3 regions of the Streptomyces sp. NPDC017979 genome follow, and region 1 is predicted to be linked to each of the others. Evidence: riboswitches for the same ligand, from Rfam matches in the RefSeq annotation. Region 1 holds a riboswitch; each other region holds the start of a gene.
The links. Region 1 has a riboswitch for thiamine pyrophosphate ahead of thiC (phosphomethylpyrimidine synthase ThiC). Riboswitches for the same ligand answer to the same signal wherever they lie in the genome.

Region 1 (6,885 bases):
TGTCCGGTGCGCCGCCGCGGCCGGTGACCCGGATGCCGAAGGTGGGGTACGACAGCCCGGACTACTCCAGTCCGAGCGAGGGCAAGTCGGCGGGGCAGCGGCCCACCTTCACCAGCCCCGACTTCACCAGCCCGGACTTCGGGGGGCCCGAGAACCGCCCGGAGTGACCGCGCGGTGTCGGGGCGACGTCGCGGTACGGGGGTGCGGCGCGCGCCGCACCCCACGCCCGTCGGGGCGCCCCGGGGGGCGGGCGGCCCCGTCAACCCGGCGGCCCCGGGGGGGGCGGGGCGGGTGGGGGGGCGGGGGCGGGGCGCCGGGGGGGGGGTGGTGGTGCGCCCCCCGGGGGGCCGCCCGCCCCCCGCGGGCCCCCCGGGGGTGGGCCCCCCCCCGCCCCCCGGGGGGGGGGGCGGGGGGGGGGGGGGGCGGCGGGGGGGGGGGGGGGGGCCGCCCCCCCCCCCCCCCCACGCCCGTCGGGCCGACCGGTGGACCGGTCGGCCCAGTCAACCGGTCGGCCCGGTCGGCGGCGTGCAGGTCATTCGGCCATCGGCAGGTACACCCTGTTGCCGCTCGCCGCGAACTCCTTGGACTTCTGGAGCATCCCCTCGGTGATCTCCTCCGCCGTCGCGTCCGCCGACGCCGCCCCGCCGAACTGCTCCGAGATGGACTGGCTGATCTTCATCGAGCAGAACTTCGGGCCGCACATCGAGCAGAAGTGCGCCGTCTTCGCCGGCTCGGCCGGCAGCGTCTCGTCGTGGAACTCCCGTGCGGTGTCCGGGTCGAGCGCCAGGTTGAACTGGTCCTCCCAGCGGAACTCGAACCGCGCGTCGGAGAGCGCGTCGTCCCACTCCTGCGCCCCCGGGTGCCCCTTGGCGAGGTCCGCCGCGTGCGCCGCGATCTTGTACGTGATCACTCCGGTCTTCACGTCGTCCCGGTTGGGCAGCCCCAGGTGCTCCTTGGGCGTCACGTAACAGAGCATGGCCGTGCCCCACCAGGCGATCATCGCCGCGCCGATGCCGGAGGTGATGTGGTCGTACGCCGGCGCCACGTCCGTGGTGAGCGGGCCGAGGGTGTAGAACGGCGCCTCCTCGCAGATCTCCTGCTGGAGGTCGATGTTCTCCTTGATCTTGTGCATGGGCACGTGACCGGGGCCCTCGATCATGGTCTGCACGTTCATCCGCTTGGCGATCTTGTTGAGCTCGCCGAGCGTCTTCAGCTCGGCGAACTGCGCCTCGTCGTTGGCGTCCGCGATGGAGCCGGGCCGCAGCCCGTCACCGAGGGAGTACGTCACGTCGTACGCGGCGAGGATCTCGCACAGCTCCTCGAAGTGCTCGTACAGGAACGACTCCTTGTGGTGCGCCAGGCACCAGGCGGCCATGATCGAGCCGCCGCGGGAGACGATGCCGGTCTTGCGGCGGGCGGTGAGCGGCACGTACCGCAGCAGTACGCCGGCGTGCACCGTCATGTAGTCGACGCCCTGCTCGGCCTGCTCGATCACGGTGTCCTTGTAGATCTCCCAGGTCAGCTCCTCGGCCTTGCCGTCGACCTTCTCCAGCGCCTGGTACAGCGGCACGGTGCCGATCGGCACGGGGGAGTTGCGCAGCACCCACTCCCGGGTGGTGTGGATGTTGCGGCCGGTGGACAGGTCCATGACGGTGTCGGCGCCCCAGCGGGTGGCCCAGGTCATCTTCTCCACCTCCTCCTCGATGGAGGAGGTCACGGCGGAGTTGCCGATGTTGGCGTTGACCTTCACCAGGAACCGCTTGCCGATGATCATCGGCTCGATCTCCGGGTGGTTGACGTTGGCCGGCAGCACGGCGCGGCCGGCCGCGATCTCCTCCCGCACGACCTCGGGGGAGACGTTCTCCCGCAGGGCGACGAACTCCATCTCGGGGGTGATCTCGCCGCGGCGGGCGTAGGCGAGTTGGGTCACCGGCCGGCCGTCCCGGCCGCGGCGCGGCTGGCGCGGGCGCCCGGGGAAGACCGCGTCGAGGTTGCGCAGCCCGCCGCGGGGCGAGGTGTGCTTGATCCCGTCGTCCTCGGGGCGAACGGGGCGGCCCGCGTACTCCTCGGTGTCGCCGCGGGCGACGATCCAGCTCTCGCGCAGCGGGACCAGACCGCGGCGCACGTCGGTCTCGACGGTGGGGTCGGTGTACGGGCCGGAGGTGTCGTACAGCGTCACGTCCCGGCCGTTGGTGAGGTGCACCTGACGGACCGGCACCCGCAGGTCGGGGCGGGAACCCCCGACGTACGCCTTGTGCCAGCCCGGTGTGCGCTCGCCGTCGACAGCGGGTTCGACGGCAGGCGTGCGTGCGTCCTGAACGGTCATGGAAGACCTACTCCCTACGCCGGCATTACCCGGTAACAGGTTCGGCGGTCGACGCAGCGGTGTCCGGGACGTGTGGCGTGCCGGCGCTTTCGCGATCGGCCCTGCAGTACGTCTACGGAGGTCAGCGCCCTCTCAGCCCGGTGCTCCGAGCTCCCGCGTGTGCAAAGGTGGCACCACGCTAGCGTCATTTCTGGCGTGCTGGCCAGGGGGCCCCTGCCGTTCTTGCGATGATCGGTCGGTGACCTCACCACCGCCCGGCCCCCAGCAGGGTCCTGCTCCCCAGCCCGCGCCCGGCCATGAACACGGCCACCAACACGGCCCTGGACACGGCCACGGACACGGACACAGCCACGGGCACGGGCCCGCCGCGCCCGTCTCGCGGCATCTGCGCCGGGTCATCGCCGCGGTGCTGATCCCTTTCGCCACGGCGGTCGTCGTGGGTCTCGCCATCCTCTGGCCCGGCTCGGCGCCCGGCCACGAGCGCACCGGCGTGGGCTTCGACCGACAGACCGAACAGGCCACGGTGACCCGGATCGAGCGGATCGACTGCAAGTCCGTGAACTCCGCCCAGGTGCCGCCGACCGGCGACGCCAGCACGCCCCAGGGCCGCGAGGCGATCGCCGCGCAGCAGGGCGAGTGCAAGAAGGCCACCATCACGATCGACTCCGGCCAGCACAAGGGCCGCGCCTTCGCGGAGATCGTCCAGCCCGACGCGGTGCGGCAGTTGGAGAAGGGGCAGGAGGTGGTGGTGGCGTACGCGCCGGACGCGCCGCCGGACCTTCAGTACGCCGTCATCGACGTGAACCGGAAGGTTCCGCTGGCGGTGGTGGCCGGGATCTTCGCCCTCGCGGTGGTGCTGGTGGGGCGGATGCGCGGGGTGATGGCGCTGATTGCGCTGGTGATCTCGTTCGCCGTACTGACGCTGTTCATCCTGCCGGCGATCTTGGAGGGGTCCAACCCGCTGGTCGTCGCGGTGGTCGGGGCGAGCGCCATCATGCTGATCGCGCTCTACATGTGTCACGGGCTGACGGCGCGCACCTCGGTCGCGGTCCTCGGGACGCTGATCTCGCTGCTGTTGATCGGGCTGCTCGGTTCGATCTTCATCGAGTGGGCGGTGCTGTCGGGCAACACCGACGACAACACCGGTCTGATCCACGGTCTCTATCCGGAGATCGACATGAGCGGTCTGCTGCTGGCGGGCGTCATCATCGGCTCGCTCGGGGTGCTCGACGACGTGACGGTCACCCAGACCTCGGCCGTGTGGGAGTTGCGGCAGGCCGATCCGGGGATGGGGCCGCGGGCGCTGTACCGCGCGGCCATCCGGATCGGTCGCGACCACATCGCCTCCGTGGTGAACACGTTGGTGCTCGCCTACGCGGGTGCCGCGCTGCCGTTGTTGCTGCTCTTCACCATCGCGCAGAGCGGGGTGGCGACGGTCGCCAACAGCGAGTTGGTGGCGGAGGAGATCGTCCGGACCCTCGTGGGGTCGATCGGACTGGTCGCTTCGGTCCCGGTGACCACCGCGCTCGCGGCGCTGGTGGTCTCCGCCGACCGTCCGCAGGCGGGTGGGGCGGCGGTGCCCGCGAGCCGTGGTTCGGGCCGGGGCCGGCGCCGCAAGAAGTAGCTGCGCGGGCCGGTCGGCCCGAAGGAGCGACGGCGCGGCCCGGCCAGCCGGGCGAGGGGGCGGCGCGGGCCGGTCAGCCGGCGTTCTCCCCGGTGAGGATGGACCTGAGCACCTGTTCCAGGTCGGTGTCGAAGTCGCCGAAGGCCCGCTCCTGACCGAGCGGGACCAGTCGGTCGGTGCGGTCCAGGAAGGCGACCACGGGGGCGGCGCTGACCTGGAAGAGCGCGCAGTCCCCGCCGACCTGGAGCCGGATGCCCAGGTCGGCGAGTTCGCCGGGGCCCATCGGGGCGATGTGCACGTCGCCGTCCCCGCTCGGTCCGACGATGCCGTCGAGCAGCAGGTCACGGCTGAACGCCCAGGTCACCGGGGCGTCGCCGGGCAGGTGGAAGGTCATCCGCACGGCGTACGGATCCTCGATCTCGTAGCGGAGCTCCACCGGGATCCGGAACGAGAGCTCCTCGGAGACAAGGAAGTTCATCAGGACCTCGGCCTGGACCGACTCGTCGCGCATCGTGTACCCCGCAGTGAAGGAGGCCCGGATCGGGCCTGGTTGGCAGCCTTCTGGATGAAGTCAGCAGAAAACGGGTCAGGAAGGATACCCCTGAGCCTCTTCCCACAATCGTGCTGTATGCGACCAGAGGACTACAAGGAGTGATTTTTCAGATACTGATAGAGGAGGCGAGGGAACCCAGCAAACGGCCTATCCCCGTCCTCAGTTGCTCGATCGCCGGGAGCAATCGTTCCTCCTGATCGAGCGGCAGCGATATCGCCATCGCCGCGGCGACGTCGGAGTCGCAGTCGGAGCTGGGCCCGGTGGCGGAGCCGGCGCCGGTGGCGATGGGGATGGCGGCGCAGACCGTGCCGACCGCGTACTCCTGCCGCTCGATCACGGGGTCCGCGCAACCCCTCGTCGCGAGCCGGTCCAGCAGGGCGCGCCGGTCCGGTACGGAGTGCGGCGTCAGGGGGCGCACGGGGTAGCGGTCGAGGTGGTCGAGGAGGGCCGCGTCGTCGAGTTGGCCGAGCAGGCACTGCCCGAGGGCGTGCGCATGGCCGGTCGCACGGAATTCGGCCCACTCGCGGACGGCGGGGGCGTGCGGTGCGTCGGCGATGCCGGTGATGTCGATCTCGCCCTCGCGGTAGACCGCGAAGTAGACGGGCACGCCGATCGCGTCCCGCCAGTGCTCCAGCGAACCTTCGAGCTCGTCGCGACGGTGCTGCACCGCCCCGCCCACCGGACCCAGCCGATCCAGGGCGTCCCCGAGCACGAACACCCCCTTCTCCCGGCGCAGATACCCCTCGTGCGCCAGGGTGCGCAGCAGGTGGTACGCGGTGGGCAGGGGGAGGCGGGCCTGTCGGGCCAGCACCTTCGCGGGCGCGCCGGCCGGATGACGGGAGGCCGCCTCCAGCAGCCTGAGCGCCCGCTGCACGGATGTGATCAGGGTGGGGGGAGCACCCTCGCTCGCCGCCGTGGCCACGAATCACCCCCAGAACATGGTGACGGGCGACTCGCCCGCCCGCGGGGGCCGTCCCCGTGGATCCGCCGTGCCGGGCCGCCCGGGTTCCCCCGTCCCCCCTCACGGGGGAGCGCTCGTGGGCGCACAACAGGGCGCACTAGGGGTGGTGAAACCGGGTGCCCAGCGGCGGACTGCCACTGTAGTGGCCATTCAACCAACTAGGCCCTGCGTTGGCTCCGGGTTCCCTCGCCTGGGTTAAAGCTGTACCGCGCAGTGGTTACCAGTCCCCGCGGGAGTTCGATGATCCCTTGAACTTCCGTACGACAAAGATGAGTCCGCCGATGAGGGCGACGAACGCCAGCATCTTGAAGAGCAGACCGATCACGAAGCCGACGACGTTCGCTATCAGGCCGCCGAAGACCGCGAGCGCTACCAGCGGGAGCGCGATCCACTTCACCCACCACGGCAAACCGGCGAAGATCTCCCGTACCGCCATCGTCGTCCCTGCCTTTCCCACTCGGGCGCTGCCGCTGCTACTCGACAACTGCCGTTTCGCTCGGTGGCAGCGCCGCTGTCCTCGGGCACTGCCGTCTCCACTGTCCCCTTCGATGCTAGGCGGACCGGGGGCGGCACGGGCGGCCCGTGGCCCTTGATCTCCCCTGACCCGTCCCTTAGGGCATCCCGGAGGGGCGCCTCAGCTCTCCGGAGGAGAGAAGACCACCAGCACCCGTAGGTCCTCGGTGATGTGGTGGAACTTGTGCGCCACTCCGGCCGGAACGTAGATCACGCTGCCGCGCGCCACCGCGGTGGTCTCCATGCCGACGGTGATCGAGGCGCGACCGCTCACCACGAAGTACACCTCGTCCTGGCGGTGGGGCTGCTGGGGGTCGGCGGTGCCCGCGTCGAGCGCGTACAACCCGACCGACATGTTCCGCTCCCGCAGGAACTGGAGGTACGCACCGTCGTTCGCGGCCCGTTCCGCTTCCAGTTCGTCCAGCCGGAATGCCTTCATCGTGCTCCGCCCTGCTGTCGTGTCCGATCACGTCAGCCACGATCAGACACAGGAAGGCAAGCGCCGTCAAGACGGGCCACGGGGGCACCGGGAGGGGGTACCGGAGGGCGCCCCGGCTGTCCGTTCGGCGGCGCCGTCGCGCAGTATGGCGCAGGAGCGCGCGGGCGCACAGTGACGTCAGAGCGACGAGAGGAGCGTGACGGGCCATGGACGAGGGCATCGGCGACGGTACGAGGGCCGTACGGGCAGGGCTCCCCAAGCCGGTGAAGTACGAGCCGCCCCTCCCGGGCCCCGTCTTCGCCGCCCACTACCACCTGCCCGGCGAGCCGACCGGCCCGTACACCTACGGCCGCGACACCAACCCGACCTGGACCCATCTGGAACAGGCCATCGGGGAACTGGAGGCGCCGGGCGAGGCCGTGGAGACGGTGGTCTTCTCCTCCGGGATGGCCGCGATCTCCGCCGTCCT
Region 2 (6,885 bases), on a different contig from region 1:
CGTGCTCAGGGCCATCGCCTGCCCGTAGTTGAGTTCGCCGGGCCGTCCCAGCAGCCGGGCGACGGCGACCGGCAGCGTCGGGTTGTCGGGTCTGGCGATGAAGACGGTCGCGCCGAACTCCCCGAGCGACACGGCGAACGCGAAGCCCGCGGCGATCAGCAGGGCACGCCGCACCAACGGCAGGTCCACCTCCCGCCACACCCGCAGCGGCGAGGCCCCGAGGACCGCCGCCGCCTCCCGCAGCCGCCCGTCGACCGCGCGCAGCACCGGCAGCATGGTGCGCACCACGAACGGCACGCCGACCAGCGCCTGCGCCAACGGCACCAGGATCCACGAGGCCCGCAGGTCCAACGGCGGCTCGTCGAGCGTGATCAGGAAGCCGAAGCCCACCGTCACCGCCGAGACCCCGAGCGGCAACATCAACAGCGCGTCGAAGCCGCGCACCAGCCGCCCCGCCCCGCGCTCCCGGCCCTCCGGCCCGGGCCGACGGGCCAGCGCCGCCGCCGCGAGCCCGCCCACGACGACCGCGATCGCCGTCGCGGCCAGCGCGTACTTCAGCGAGTTCCCCACGGCGTGCACCGGTGGTACGAGGAACGCGCCCCCGCTCGCGTCCAGCGAGCCGAGCGCCCGGTAGTAGTCGAAGCCGTATCCGTCGGGGGTGGACAGCGACCGTTCCACCAGCACCCCCAGCGGCACCAGCACCAGCAGGGCGACCGTGGTCAGCACCCCGCCGAGCAGCGCCCACTGCCGCACCCCGTGCGGCCGGCGGGCGGTGGACGTGGGGTCCACCAGCGTCAGCGCGCCCTCCCGGCGCCGCACCGTCCACGCGTGCACGCCCAATACCGCGCCGACGGCGGCGAACTGCACCAGGGTCAGGACGGCGGCCGTGCGCAGGTCCAACAGTTGCGCGGTCTGCCGGTAGATCTCCACCTCCAAGGTGGCGAAGCCGGGGCCGCCCAGGATCTGGACCACGCCGAAGGAGGTGAAGGTGAAGAGGAAGACCATCAGCGCCGCGGCGGCCAGGGACGGCGCGAGCGCCGGGAGCGTGACCGTGCGCCAGGCGGCGAAGCGGCCGGCGCCCAGCACCCGCGCCGCCTCCTCCTGACGCGGGTCGAGCTGTGCCCACAGGCCGCCCACGGTCCGCACCACCACGGCGTAGTTGAAGAAGACGTGCGCGAGGAGGATCGCCCACACCGTGGTGTCGAGCCGGATCCCGAACGTCTCGTCGAGCAGTCCGCCGCGGCCCAGCAGCGCGAGGAAGGCGGTGCCGACGACGACGGTCGGCAGCACGAACGGCACGGTCACCACGGCCCGCAGCAGCCGCTTGCCCGGGAAGTCGTAGCGGGCCGTGACGTACGCTCCCGGCAGCGCGACGAGCAGGGTGAGCGCGGTCGACGCGAGCGCCTGCCAGGTGGTGAACCACAGCACGTCGAGGACGTCCGGGCGGCTCAGCACCTCACCGATGCGCCCGAACTGCCAACGACCGCCGTCCCGCAGCCCGCGGCCGACGATCGCGGCCACGGGGTACGCGAAGAAGACGCCGAAGAACGCGACGGGCAGCGCCATCAGGGCGAGCCGCGTCGCGTTCCCCGTGCGGGGCGCCCGGCCGCGGCGGCCCGCCGCGGGCCGGGCTACTTCACCACGAGCGAGGACCACGTCTGAACCCACTGCTCACGGTTCTTGGAAATGGTGTCGGGCGCCAGCGTCGCCGGCTTCTCGACCACCGCGCCGTGCCGGGTGAACAGCTCGGGCAGCTTCGCCCCGCTGACCACCGGGTTGACGAACATGTTCAGCGGCATGTCCTCCTGGAAGGTCTTGGAGACCATGAAGTCCAGCAGGGCCTTTCCGCCGGCCTCGTTCTTCGCGCCCTTCAGCAGGCCCGCGAACTCGACCTGTCGGAAGCAGGTTCCGGTGGCGACGCCGGTGGGCGCCTCGGTCGGCTGCGGCTCGGCGAACAGCACCTCGACCGGCGGGCTGGAGGCGTACGAAACCACCAGCGGCCGGTCCGCCTTGGCCTTCTTTCCGCCGGCGGACCCGGAGAACTCCTCGTTGTAAGCCTGCTCCCAGCCGTCGACGACCTTGACGCCGTTGCCCTTGAGCTGCTTCCAGTAGTCCTGCCAACCGTCCTCGCCGAAGTGCGCGACGGTGCCGAGGACGAAGCTCAGGCCCGGGGAGGACGTGGCCGCGTTCTCCACGACCAGCAGGTCCTTGTACTCGGGCTTGGCCAGGTCCTCGAAGGTCTGCGGCGGCGCGAGCTTCTTGTCCGCGAAGTACTTCTTGTCGTAGTTGACGCAGACGTCGCCGGTGTCGATCGGGGTGACCCGGTGCTTGTCCTTGTCGAGCTGCACGGTGGCCGGCACCTGGTCGAGGCCCTTGGCCTCGTGCGGGGTGAAGACGCCGTTGTCGAGCGCCCGGGACAGCAGGGTGTTGTCGACGCCGAAGAACACGTCGCCCTGCGGAGAGCCCTTCGTCAGGATCTCCTTGTTGAGCGCGACCGCGGTGTCCCCGCTCTTGAGGACCTTGACGGTGTAGCCGGTCTGCCGGGTGAACTCCTTGAGCACGGCCTCGGAGGCGGCGAAGGAATCGTGGCTCACCAGCGTGACCGTCTTCGAGCCCTTGCCGTCGCCGCCCTTGGCACCGGAGTCACCGGAGGACTCGCCGCCGCAGGCGGCGAGCACGCTCACGCCGAGCGCCGCGGCCAGCGCGGCGGCCGTCTTCTTCCTGATACTGCTCACGGATGGATTCCTCCTGGGGGTGGCCAGGAAGAGACGCGGCCCGGCCCGGTCCCGTCGTGGACCCGGGCAGGGCGCAACAGCTTGAGTGGTGACCGAACTTCCTACCCAGAATGACCTGGGCGAGGTTCAGAGGGTCTGCGGTCTGATGGGTACCGCACTCTCAGCGCTGTGGCGCTCCCCTGTCGGATTTATGTAGATGTACGGGTCAGCTTACAAGGTCACCCGCGGACGGCAGCAGGGGTGGGTGGCCGTGCGCACCCTCGCCCCGAGTCCTGCGCCCGCGGCCCGACATCCGAACTCGGCCTCGTGGCCCGCCCTGCTGAGGGACCTACTGAGGGAGCTGCCGTCAGCGCTCGGACGCCGCGAGCTGTCCGCACGCGCCGTCGATCTCCTGACCCCGGGTGTCCCGCACCGTGACCGGAACGCCGTGCGCCGCGATCGCCGCCACGAACGCCTTCTCGTCCTCCGGCCTCGACGCCGTCCACTTCGACCCCGGAGTGGGGTTCAGCGGAATCAGGTTCACATGGACGCGTCGGCCCTTCAGGAGCCGTCCCAGCAGGTCACCGCGCCACGCTTGGTCGTTGATGTCACGGATCAGCGCGTACTCGATGGAGACGCGGCGGCCCGACTTCTCCGCGTACTCCCACGCGGCGTCCAGGACCTCGCGGACCTTCCAGCGGGTGTTCACCGGGACGAGCGTGTCACGCAGCTCGTCGTCCGGGGCGTGCAGCGACAACGCGAGCCGGCACTTGAAGCCCTCGTCCGCGAAGCGGAGCATCGCCGGCACCAGGCCGACGGTGGAGACCGTGATCCCGCGCTGGGACAGTCCGAGGCCGTCGGGCTCGGGGTCGGTGAGCCGACGGATCGCGCCGACCACCCGCTTGTAGTTCGCCAGCGGCTCGCCCATGCCCATGAAGACGATGTTCGACAGCCGGGCGGGGCCGCCGGGGACCTCGCCGTCGCGCAGGGCCCGCATCCCGTCCACGATCTGGTGCACGATCTCCGCGGTCGACAGGTTGCGGTCGAGGCCGGCCTGCCCGGTGGCGCAGAACGGGCAGTTCATCCCGCAGCCGGCCTGGGAGGAGATGCACATCGTCACCCGGTCGGGATAGCGCATCAGCACGGACTCGACGAGCGTCCCGTCGTGCAGCCGCCACAGGGTCTTGCGGGTGGTGTCCTCGTCGCAGGAGATGTGCCGCACCACCGACATCAGATCGGGCAGCAGCTCCGCGGCCAGCTTCTCCCGCGCGGCGGCCGGGATGTCCGTCCACTGCGCCGGGTCGTGCGCGTACCGGGCGAAGTAGTGCTGCGAGAGCTGCTTGGCGCGGAAGGGCTTCTCGCCGATCGCGGCGACGGCGTCCTTCCGCTCGGCGGGCGAGAGGTCGGCGAGGTGCCTCGGGGGCTTCTTGGCTCCGCGAGGCGCGATGAATGTGAGTTCTCCGGGCTTGGGCATGGTCCATCCAGTGTCGCAGAGATACGACGAAGGGCTCGCCATCCTGTGGATAACAAGCCCTTCACCGTGAAGCCGCAGGTCAGCCGCTTCCTACGAACACCACGAACAACAACCAGACCACGGGCGCCGTCGGCAGCAACGAGTCCAACCGGTCCATGATGCCGCCGTGTCCCGGCAGCAGCGTGCCCATGTCCTTGATGCCGAGGTCTCGCTTGATCATCGACTCGCCGAGGTCTCCCAGCGTCGCGCTGACCGCCACCGCGAGGCCCAGCAGCAGACCCTGCCACCAGGTGCCGTCGTCGATCATGAACTGCATGCACAGCGCGCCCGCCACCATGGCGAAGCCCACCGCGCCCAACAGCCCCTCGCGGGTCTTCCCGGGACTGATCCGCGGAGCGAGCTTGCGCTTGCCGAAGCGCCAGCCGACCGCGTACGCGCCGGTGTCGCTGACCACCGTGAGGAGGAGGAACGCGAACACCCGCCAGGCACCGTCGTCGGCCGTGAGCATCATGGCGACGAAGGTCGCCAGGAACGGCACGTAGAACACGGCGAAGATCCCCGCCGTGACGTCCTTCAGGTACCCCTCGGGCGGCTCCGTCATCCGCCACACCAGCACGGCGAGGGCCGTGAGCGCCGTGGCGACCCAGGCGCCCTCCGCGCCGCGCACGTACCCGGCGACCACCATCGCCGCGCCGCCGACGGCGAGCGGCACCAGCGGCGCCTTGATCTCCTTGCGCTCCGCCAGCCGGGAGGTGAGCTCCCACAGGCCGACCACGACGGCGACCACGACGACGCCGACGAACACCGCCTTGACGAAGAAGAGCGACGCGATGATCACCGCACCGAGGCCGACGCCGACCCCTATGGCCGCCCGCAGGTCACGGCCGGCACGCTTCTTCACACCGCTCTCCCCCGTGCGCCGGGCTCCGTGCCGGGCTGCCGGCTGACCGGGCTGCTGCGGCGGCTGCGCCGCGGACGCGACCGGCTCCGTCGGCCCCGTACCGGGAGCTGACGAACCCCCGCCCGCACCCGCACGTCGCTCGTGCCCGGAGCGCCCGCCCCGGTCCTTCTGACCGGACGGGCCGCCCATACGGCGTCTGTGCGACGACTCGGGTGCCGGCGGCTGCGCACCGGCACCCGGCGCCGGCTCCCGCGGGACCTCGTCACGGAACAGCGGACCGTTCAGCCGGGGCGACTCCCGCTCGCCGTCGTCCCTGTGGTCGCGGTCGCCGGGACCGTTGCCGTTGGCGTTTCTACCTGCGTCGGGGAAGTCCGGCACGATGGGCATGGGCCGAGTCTGCTGTGCCTCATGCCCATCGAAGGCGGGACCCGCCGAGGCAGGACCCTGGTCGTGCGGACGCCACCCTCCGGTGTAGTCGGCCCTCTGCGGGGCCCCCCAGGAAGCGTCGTTCATCAGACTTCGAGCAGCTCGGCTTCCTTGTGCTTGAGCAGCTCGTCGACCTGCGCCACGTACTTGGCGGTGGTGTCGTCGAGCTCCTTCTCGGCGCGACGGCCCTCGTCCTCGCCGACCTCGCCGTCCTTGACGAACTTGTCGATGGTCTCCTTGGCCTTGCGGCGCACGGCGCGGATCGAGATCTTGGCGTCCTCGGCCTTGCCCTTGGCGACCTTGATGTACTCGCGGCGGCGCTCCTCGGTCAACTCCGGGAACACCACACGGATGATGTTGCCGTCGTTGCTCGGGTTGACCCCGAGGTCGGAGTCGCGGATCGCCTGCTCGATGTTGCGCAGCGCGGACTTGTCGAACGGCGTGACCACGGCCATCCGCGGCTCGGGCACCGAGAACGAGGCGAGCTGGTTGATCGGGGTCAGCGCACCGTAGTAGTCGGCCACGATCTTGTTGAACATCGCCGGGTGCGCACGCCCGGTGCGGATCGCGGCGAAGTCATCCTTGGCGACCAGGACGGCCTTCTCCATTTTCTCCTCTGCCTCGAGGAGGGTCTCTTCGATCACCACTTGCTCCTGCGTGTCTTGAGTAGGCCCGGCTGACAACTGCCCGGTCGGGCGGAACCTGTGTCGCGTCTTCCCTGCACGGTGTCCGACCGGCAGGGCTCTGTCTATCCCAGGACATCCTCGGGCATCCGTTCCCCGGACGCCCGGGACGCCCCCCGGTTCAGGACCGGGTGCCCTTGTCGCTCACGAGCGTGCCGATCTTCTCACCCCGTACGGCCCGCGCGATATTGCCCTCGGCCAACAGCTCGAAGACGAGGATCGGCAGGGCGTTGTCACGGCAGAGGGTGATGGCCGTGGCGTCGGCGACCTTGAGGTCCTTGGTGATGACCTCGCCGTAGTCGAGCGCGTCGTACTTCACCGCGGCCGGGTTGGTCCTGGGGTCGGAGTCGTACACCCCGTCCACGCCGTTCTTGCCCATCAACAGGGCCTCGGCGTCGATCTCCAGGGCGCGCTGGGCCGCGGTGGTGTCGGTGGAGAAGTACGGCATGCCCATGCCGGCGCCGAAGATGACGACGCGTCCCTTCTCCAAGTGGCGCACGGCGCGCAGCGGGATGTAGGGCTCCGCGACCTGGCTCATGGTGATGGCGGTCTGGACGCGCGAGTCGATGCCCTCCTTCTCCAGGAAGTCCTGGAGGGCGAGGCAGTTCATCACCGTTCCGAGCATGCCCATGTAGTCGGAGCGGGCCCGGTCCATGCCGCGGACCTGGAGCTCCGCACCGCGGAAGA
Region 3 (6,885 bases), on a different contig from region 1:
CTCGCCGAGGATCGCCCGGGCGGCGGGGACGGGCAGGTCGCCCTGGCCCAGGTGGAGCACGTCGGAGCCGATGGCGTGGGCGACGTCGGCCCGGTCGTTCACCGCGAGCAGGGTGCCGTGGCGGCGGCAGGCGTCGGCGAAGACCTCCAGGTGGGCCAGTTCTTCGGCGGCCTCCATGCCCTTGTCGCGGAGTTGGACGACGTCGACTCCGGAGCTGAGGACGGCGTCGAGGAAGTCGGGGAGGTCGCCTTGGCGCTTGCGGGCGTCCGTGCAGAGGTAGAGCCGGGCGTCGGACAGCCGGGCGCGGAGCGTGGACATGACGGATTCCCCCGGTGGGTCGGCGGTGTGCGGGTGGCGTGCGCGGGCGCTGACGGCGGGACGGGCCGGTGGCCCGTGGGCCGCCGCCGGCAGCGCGTGCCGTCGGTCCGCGCAGTACGGCGGGCGCGCCGCGGGGACGCTCCCGCACACCGCGGATGGCTGAGTAGTTGAGCACTAGCCCCTTCGACACCCGGCGCGCGCCTCGGAAGTGTGCGCGCGGGGTGCACGGGGCGGCGGCTACCGCGGCAGCCGCCGGGCCGCGGACGTCAGACGGCGAGCGCCTGCGCCCTGCGCTTCACTTCCGTGCCGCGGTTCTCCCCGAGGGCCTGCGCCGGGGTGCCCGGCAGGCTCGGATCCGGCGTGAAGAGCCACTCCAGCATCTCTTGGTCCGTGAAGCCGTCGTCCTTCAGGAGCGTCAGGGTGCCGCTGAGGCCCTTGACCACCTTCGAGCCGCTGATGAAAGCGGCAGGGACCTGGAGTACGCGCCGCTCCCCACGGCGCACGGCGATCAGCTGGCCCTCCTTCACCAACTGGCGCACGCGCGTCACCTCGACGTCCAACATTTCGGCGATGTCGGGCAGGGTGAGCCAGTCGGGGACGAGGGCATCGATCTTTGCGTCAATCTCGGTCACGGGACAAGCCTGCCATCTGGGACCGACAGTGGGTAGCGGGAGCCCCCCGGTCGACTGCCGCCATCCGGGCGCCCCGCGGGGCGGACCACCTGGTCAGCGGCGTGGCACCGGGGCGGGCGCGCCCTAGCTGGACGCGGCCTTCAGGGGGACCGAGGGGTCCGCGGCGAGCCGCGGATCCAGCCGTCCGCCGGCCTGGACGACGCGTCGGCCCTGGGCCAGGTCGCGCGGTCGGCCGACGGCGAGCAGGGCGACGAGCACGCCGTCCCGCAGCCACAGCACCGACCAGGCGGGGTCGGCGGGGCTGCCGCGCCACACGAGCGCGTCGGCGTCCGCGTGGTTGCCGACGTACTGCACGAACCGGCCGAACTGCTCGGACCAGAAGTACGGCACGGGGTCGTAGACCTCCGGCGGCTCGGCCGCCGCAGCCGTGGCACCGGCCGGGCCCGCGCCGGCCAATTCGGCGATGACGTTGACGGCGACGGTGCGCGGCCCCTGGAGCGCGTTGTCCCAGTGGTGCACCAGCAGGCGCCGGCCGTAGCGGGCCGAGGGGAAGGACGCGCAGTCCCCCACCGCGTACACGCCGGTCAGCGAGGTCCGCAGATGCGCGTCGGCGGTGACGGCACCGTCCGGGTCGGTGGCGATCCCGGAGCCGGCGAGCCAGCCGGTGGCGGGGCGGGCGCCGATGCCGACGACGACGGCGTCGGCGGGGAAGCGCCGCCCGTCGGCCAGGACGACGCTCCCGGGCTCGACCCCGGCCACGCGCGCGCCGGTGACCAGGTCGACGCCGGCTTCGGCGTACCACTGCGCCATGGGGGCGGTGACCTCGGCGGGCAGCGCTTCGGCGAGGGGCCGGTCGGCGGCCTCGACGACGGTGACGGCGCAGCCGGCCTCCCGGGCCGCGGTGGCGAACTCGGCGCCGATCCAGCCGGCGCCCACCACGACGATGTCGTGCTGCCGGCTGAGGACGGGCTTGAGCCGCTCGGCGTCGTCGAGCGTGCGCAGCAGGTGGACGCCGGGGACGGCGGCCGTCCCGGGCAGGGTGACGGGTTCGGCGCCGCTGGCGATGACCAGGACGTCGTACGGGACGGGCCCGGCTTCGGTGTCCAGCTCGCGTGCGGAGTGGCGCAGCCCGGTCACCTCGCAGCCGAGCCGGAGCTCGACGGCGAGCGCCTCGAAGTCGACGTCGAAGGCGGAGTCCTCGGCCTTGCCGAGCAGGACGGCCTTGGAGAGCGGGGGGCGGTCGTAGGGCTGGTGGGGTTCGGCGCCGATCAGGGTGACGGGGCCGACGAAGCCGCCCTCCCGCAGGGCGACGGCGGTCTGCACACCCGCCATGCCCGCACCGACGATGACCACGCCTCGCGCCTGCTGCTGTGTCTGCTGCTCGCTCACCCGTCAACCTTACGCACCTGACGAACCGTCAGAACAGTGGGGTGTCGCACACCGGCCCGGCGCCCGCGCCTGGCGCGCACCCGACGCCCGCGCCCGGGCTCGCAACCCCTACGGCACCTGCTCCACGACGCTCGTCCCGTTGCCCTCCTGCGACTCCCACTCCCAGCTCTCCTCCAGCCGGATGCGCCCGTCGGGCAGCTCCACCACGGTCGAGACGCAGTGCCCCGCCGAGGTGCTGCCGTCGGTGCGCAACTGGACGTAGCGGAAGTCCAGCCGGTCGCCTTCGCGGGTGCCGACCAGATGGCCGCGGACCACGTCCCCGCCCTCGTAATGGGCCCAGACCCGGCCGTCCTGCTCGTGGTACGCAAAGCGGGTGCGCACCCCGACCTGACCCGGCGCCTGATCGGCGACGGGCGACAGCACGAGTCCGTCCAGCGAGCCTGCCACGGTGAACCGTCCTTTCGCGCTCATGCGCCCCGGACGCGCCCGGAGCACGGTGTCCCACCGGCCCCGACCGCCCTTACGGCACGTCACGGGCTGGGGTTAGGGTGGCCACCGTAAAGCACCCGCGGGAGCCCGGACGCACCGGGCTGAGAGGGAGGCTGGGCGGCCTCCGACCGTACGAACCTGATCCGGGTCATGCCGGCGAAGGGAGGAGCTGAAGACCCATGCCGCACGCTCTTTGGCCATCGGGGAGCCCCGAACCACCGCGGACGACGGGGCCACCGCCCGCACCGTCACCCACGACACCGCCGGCACCGCTGCCCGCACCGACCACGCGCCCCGCCGACGTCCTCGTCATCGGCGGCGGCATCATCGGGCTCGTCACGGCCTGGCGCACCGCCCAGCGCGGCCTGCGCGTCACCGTGCTGGACCCGGCGCCCGGCGGCGGCGCCGCGCAGGTCGCGGCCGGCATGCTCGCCGCGGTCACCGAACTCCACTACGGGGAACAGGCGTTGCTCGCCCTCAACCTGGAGTCGGCCCGCCGCTACCCGGACTTCGCCGCCGAACTCGAAGAAGCCAGCGGATCGGACATCGGATACCGCGCCTGCGGCACGCTCGCCGTCGCGCTCGACGCCGACGACCGCGCCCATCTGCGGGAGCTGCACGCACTCCAGCAGCGCTCCGGGCTGGAGTCCGAATGGCTCACCGGCCGTGAGTGCCGCCGGCTGGAACCGATGCTGGCGCCGGGCGTACGCGGCGGGCTACGGGTCGACGGGGACCACCAGGTCGATCCTCGGCGGCTCGCGTCCGCGCTGCTCACCGCCTGCCAACGGGCCGGCGTCACCTTCCACCGGGACCGGGCGGCCCGGCTGCTGGTGGACCGCGACCGGGCCGTGGGCGTCGCCCTCGCGGACGGCACCCGGCTGGCCGCCGGCCAGACCGTGCTCGCCGCGGGCAGCCTCAGTGGCCGGCTCGACGGGCTGCCTCCTTCCGTACGCCCACCGGTGCGGCCGGTGAAGGGGCAGGTCATCCGCCTCCGGGTGCCCGCGCCCTACGCCCCCTTCCTGTCCCGGACCGTGCGCGCCGTCGTCCGCGGCAGCCACGTCTATCTGGTGCCCCGCGAGAGCGGGGAGCTCGTCATCGGCGCGACCAGCGAGGAGCTGGGCTGGGACACCACCGTCACCGCCGGCGGGGTCTACGAACTGCTGCGGGACGCCCATGAACTCGTCCCCGGCATCACGGAACTCCCGCTCACGGAGACCCGCGCCGGACTGCGGCCCGGCTCGCCCGACAACGCACCGCTGCTCGGCCCGACCGAGCTGCCGGGCCTGCTGCTGGCCACCGGCCACTACCGCAACGGCGTCCTCCTGACCCCGCTGACCGGCGACGTGCTCGCCGCGGCCCTGACCGACGGCGCCCTGCCCGAAGAAGCCCATCCCTTCACCCCCGCTCGCTTCACCCCCGTCCCTCAGGAGCAGCCCGTATGAACAGTTTTCCCCTGGTTGTCTCCGTCAACGGCGAACGGCGTGAACTCGCCACGCCCACCACGCTCGCCGCCCTCGTCGCCGAGCTGACCGCGGCCCCCGCCGGCGTCGCCGCCGCCGTCAACGAGACCGTCGTCCCGCGCAGCGCCTGGCCCGGCACGCTCCTGGGCGACGGCGACCGCGTCGAAGTCCTCACCGCCGTGCAGGGAGGGTGAGCGACGTGGCCGACGACCTGCTGACCATCGGCGACACCACCTTCACGTCCCGACTGATCATGGGGACGGGCGGGGCGCCCAGCCTCGACGTCCTCGAACGCTCCCTCGTCGCCAGCGGCACCCAGCTCACCACCGTCGCGATGCGCCGCGTCGACCCCACCGTGCAGGGCTCCGTGCTCTCCGTGCTGACCCGCCTGGGCATCCGGGTCCTGCCCAACACCGCCGGCTGCTTCACCGCAGGCGAGGCGGTGCTGACCGCCCGCCTGGCCCGCGAGGCCCTGGGCACCGACTGGGTCAAGCTGGAGGTCGTCGCCGACGAGCGGACCCTGCTGCCCGACCCGGTCGAGCTGCTGGACGCCGCGGAGACCCTGGTCGACGACGGTTTCACGGTCCTGCCGTACACCAACGACGACCCCGTGCTCGCGCGCCGGCTGGAGGACGTCGGCTGTGCCGCGGTCATGCCGCTGGGCTCCCCCATCGGCTCCGGCCTCGGCATCCGCAATCCGCACAACTTCCGGCTGATCGTCGAGCAGGCTGGCGTGCCGGTGGTGCTGGACGCCGGGGCGGGCACCGCGTCGGACGCCGCGCTCGCGATGGAGCTGGGGTGCGACGCGGTGATGCTCGCCTCCGCGGTCACCCGGGCGCAGGAGCCGGCGCGGATGGCGGAGGCGATGCGGTACGGAGTGGAGGCGGGCCGGCTGGCGTACCGGGCCGGCCGCATCCCCCGCCGCCACTTCGCCGAGGCGTCGTCGCCAGCCGACGGCCTGGCCGCGCTAGACCCGGAACGCCCTGCGTTCTGACGACGCCCGGCCCTTGGTCCGCCCACGGCCGGGGCCGTTGGGCTGGACGTGGCCGCGGTTTCCCCGCGGGCCGGTGGGGCTTGTCCCACAGTTCCTCCCGCCCCTGTGCCCTGCGAGCACGGGGGCACCCCCACCTCAGCCCACCAGAGGGCCTGGCGGGACCCAGTGCCCCACATGCCCTCGCCGATTCCCGCGGGAATCGAGACCACTGCGGGCCGTCCGTGGCTTGTCACGCAGTTCCGCCCCCTCGGCCCCAGAGGGCCTGGGTGACCTCCAGCGCCCCTAAAACCCTCCGCCTCGGCCCGCAGGGCATGGGGGCGGAGCTGCGCGACAAGCCCATCACCGGGCCGCAGGTGAGACGGCACGGCCCGTCCGCACGGCGATACCGCAACGGGGCCGGGACGTGGTCGGGCGGGGGTGTCGGTGGCGGCTCGTAGAATCGGTGCGTGGACACGACCCTCCAGGACCCGCTCGTCGGGCAGCTGCTCGACGGCCGCTACCGCGTCGACGCGCGGATCGCCGTCGGCGGGATGGCCACGGTCTACCGGGCCGTGGACACCCGGCTGGACCGGGAGCTGGCGCTCAAGGTGATGCATCCGGCGCTGGCCACGGACGCGACGTTCGTGGAGCGCTTCATCCGCGAGGCCAAGTCCGTCGCCCGGCTCTCGCACCCGAACGTGGTCGGCGTGTTCGACCAGGGCGCCGAGGGGGCGTACGTCTATCTGGCGATGGAGTACGTGGCCGGCTGCACCCTGCGGGACGTGCTGCGCGAGCGCGGTGCGCTCCAGCCCAGGGCCGCGCTCGACATCCTGGAGCCGGTCCTCGCGGCGCTCGGCGCTGCGCACCGGGCCGGCTTCGTCCACCGCGACATCAAGCCGGAGAACGTCCTCATAGGCGACGACGGCCGCGTCAAGGTCGCCGACTTCGGCCTCGTACGGGCCGTGGGGTCGGTCACGAACACCACCGGCAGCCTCCTGGGCACGGTCTCCTACCTGGCGCCCGAGCAGATCGAGGACGGCACCGCCGACACGCGCACGGACGTGTACGCCTGCGGCGTGGTGCTCTACGAAATGCTCACGGGCGACAAGCCGCGCTCCGGCGGCACCCCCGCCCAGGTGCTCTACCAGCACCTGAACGAAGACGTGCCGCCCCCGTCGGCGGCCGTCCCGGGCCTCGCCGTGGAGCTGGACGAACTGGTCGCCACCGCGACCGCCCGCAATCCGGAGGTCCGCCCCTACGACGCGGTGGCGCTGCTCGCCCAGACGCGCACCGCGCGCGCGGCGCTGACCGAAGAGCAGCTCGACCTGGTGCCGCCGACGGCGCTCACGGACCCGGACTCCACCGCTCAGACCACGGGCGGGCGCAAGGGCAAGGCCGCGAAGACCGGAGCCGTCGCCCGGCGCAGCGGTGCCGAGGAGCGTACGGACGTCCTGCCCCGGCTGCTGCCCCCCGAGGTCGGCCGCGTCGAGCACACGGCCCGGCTGGTGACGCCCCCCGGGCCGCCGTCCGACGGGCCGGCGCGCCGCGCCTTCGGTGCGGGGCTGCCGCGCCGCGGGGTGCTCACGATCGTGCTGGCGGTGCTCGCCGCGTTCGTCATCGGCGC

Region 2: linked by a shared signal. The riboswitch ahead of ACH4E8_RS00410 (thiamine ABC transporter substrate binding subunit) and the one ahead of thiC (phosphomethylpyrimidine synthase ThiC) in region 1 are both predicted to bind thiamine pyrophosphate.
Region 3: linked by a shared signal. The riboswitch ahead of thiO (glycine oxidase ThiO) and the one ahead of thiC (phosphomethylpyrimidine synthase ThiC) in region 1 are both predicted to bind thiamine pyrophosphate.

What each region holds. Positions count from the first base shown of each region.
Region 1 is NZ_JBIRGU010000009.1:240,823-247,707, forward strand. It holds gene ACH4E8_RS23435 (hypothetical protein) at 1-167, shown strand, start outside; gene thiC (phosphomethylpyrimidine synthase ThiC) at 533-2,326, opposite strand; TPP riboswitch at 2,321-2,493, opposite strand; gene ACH4E8_RS23445 (YibE/F family protein) at 2,565-3,950, shown strand; gene ACH4E8_RS23450 (SsgA family sporulation/cell division regulator) at 4,024-4,461, opposite strand; gene ACH4E8_RS23455 (IclR family transcriptional regulator) at 4,610-5,377, opposite strand; gene ACH4E8_RS23460 (DUF5326 family protein) at 5,682-5,900, opposite strand; gene ACH4E8_RS23465 (cupin domain-containing protein) at 6,099-6,416, opposite strand; gene ACH4E8_RS23470 (cystathionine gamma-lyase) at 6,623-6,885, shown strand, end outside.
Region 2 is NZ_JBIRGU010000001.1:97,194-104,078, forward strand. It holds gene ACH4E8_RS00405 (ABC transporter permease) at 1-1,566, opposite strand, end outside; gene ACH4E8_RS00410 (thiamine ABC transporter substrate binding subunit) at 1,632-2,735, opposite strand; TPP riboswitch at 2,816-2,926, opposite strand; gene rlmN (23S rRNA (adenine(2503)-C(2))-methyltransferase RlmN) at 3,082-4,188, opposite strand; gene ACH4E8_RS00420 (phosphatidate cytidylyltransferase) at 4,268-5,602, opposite strand; gene frr (ribosome recycling factor) at 5,602-6,159, opposite strand; gene pyrH (UMP kinase) at 6,320-6,885, opposite strand, start outside.
Region 3 is NZ_JBIRGU010000003.1:723,021-729,905, reverse strand. It holds gene thiE (thiamine phosphate synthase) at 1-318, opposite strand, end outside; gene ACH4E8_RS12745 (Rv2175c family DNA-binding protein) at 585-950, opposite strand; gene ACH4E8_RS12740 (NAD(P)/FAD-dependent oxidoreductase) at 1,074-2,339, opposite strand; gene ACH4E8_RS12735 (hypothetical protein) at 2,448-2,786, opposite strand; TPP riboswitch at 2,898-3,010, shown strand; gene thiO (glycine oxidase ThiO) at 3,008-4,270, shown strand; gene thiS (sulfur carrier protein ThiS) at 4,267-4,482, shown strand; gene ACH4E8_RS12720 (thiazole synthase) at 4,488-5,282, shown strand; gene pknB (Stk1 family PASTA domain-containing Ser/Thr kinase) at 5,729-6,885, shown strand, end outside.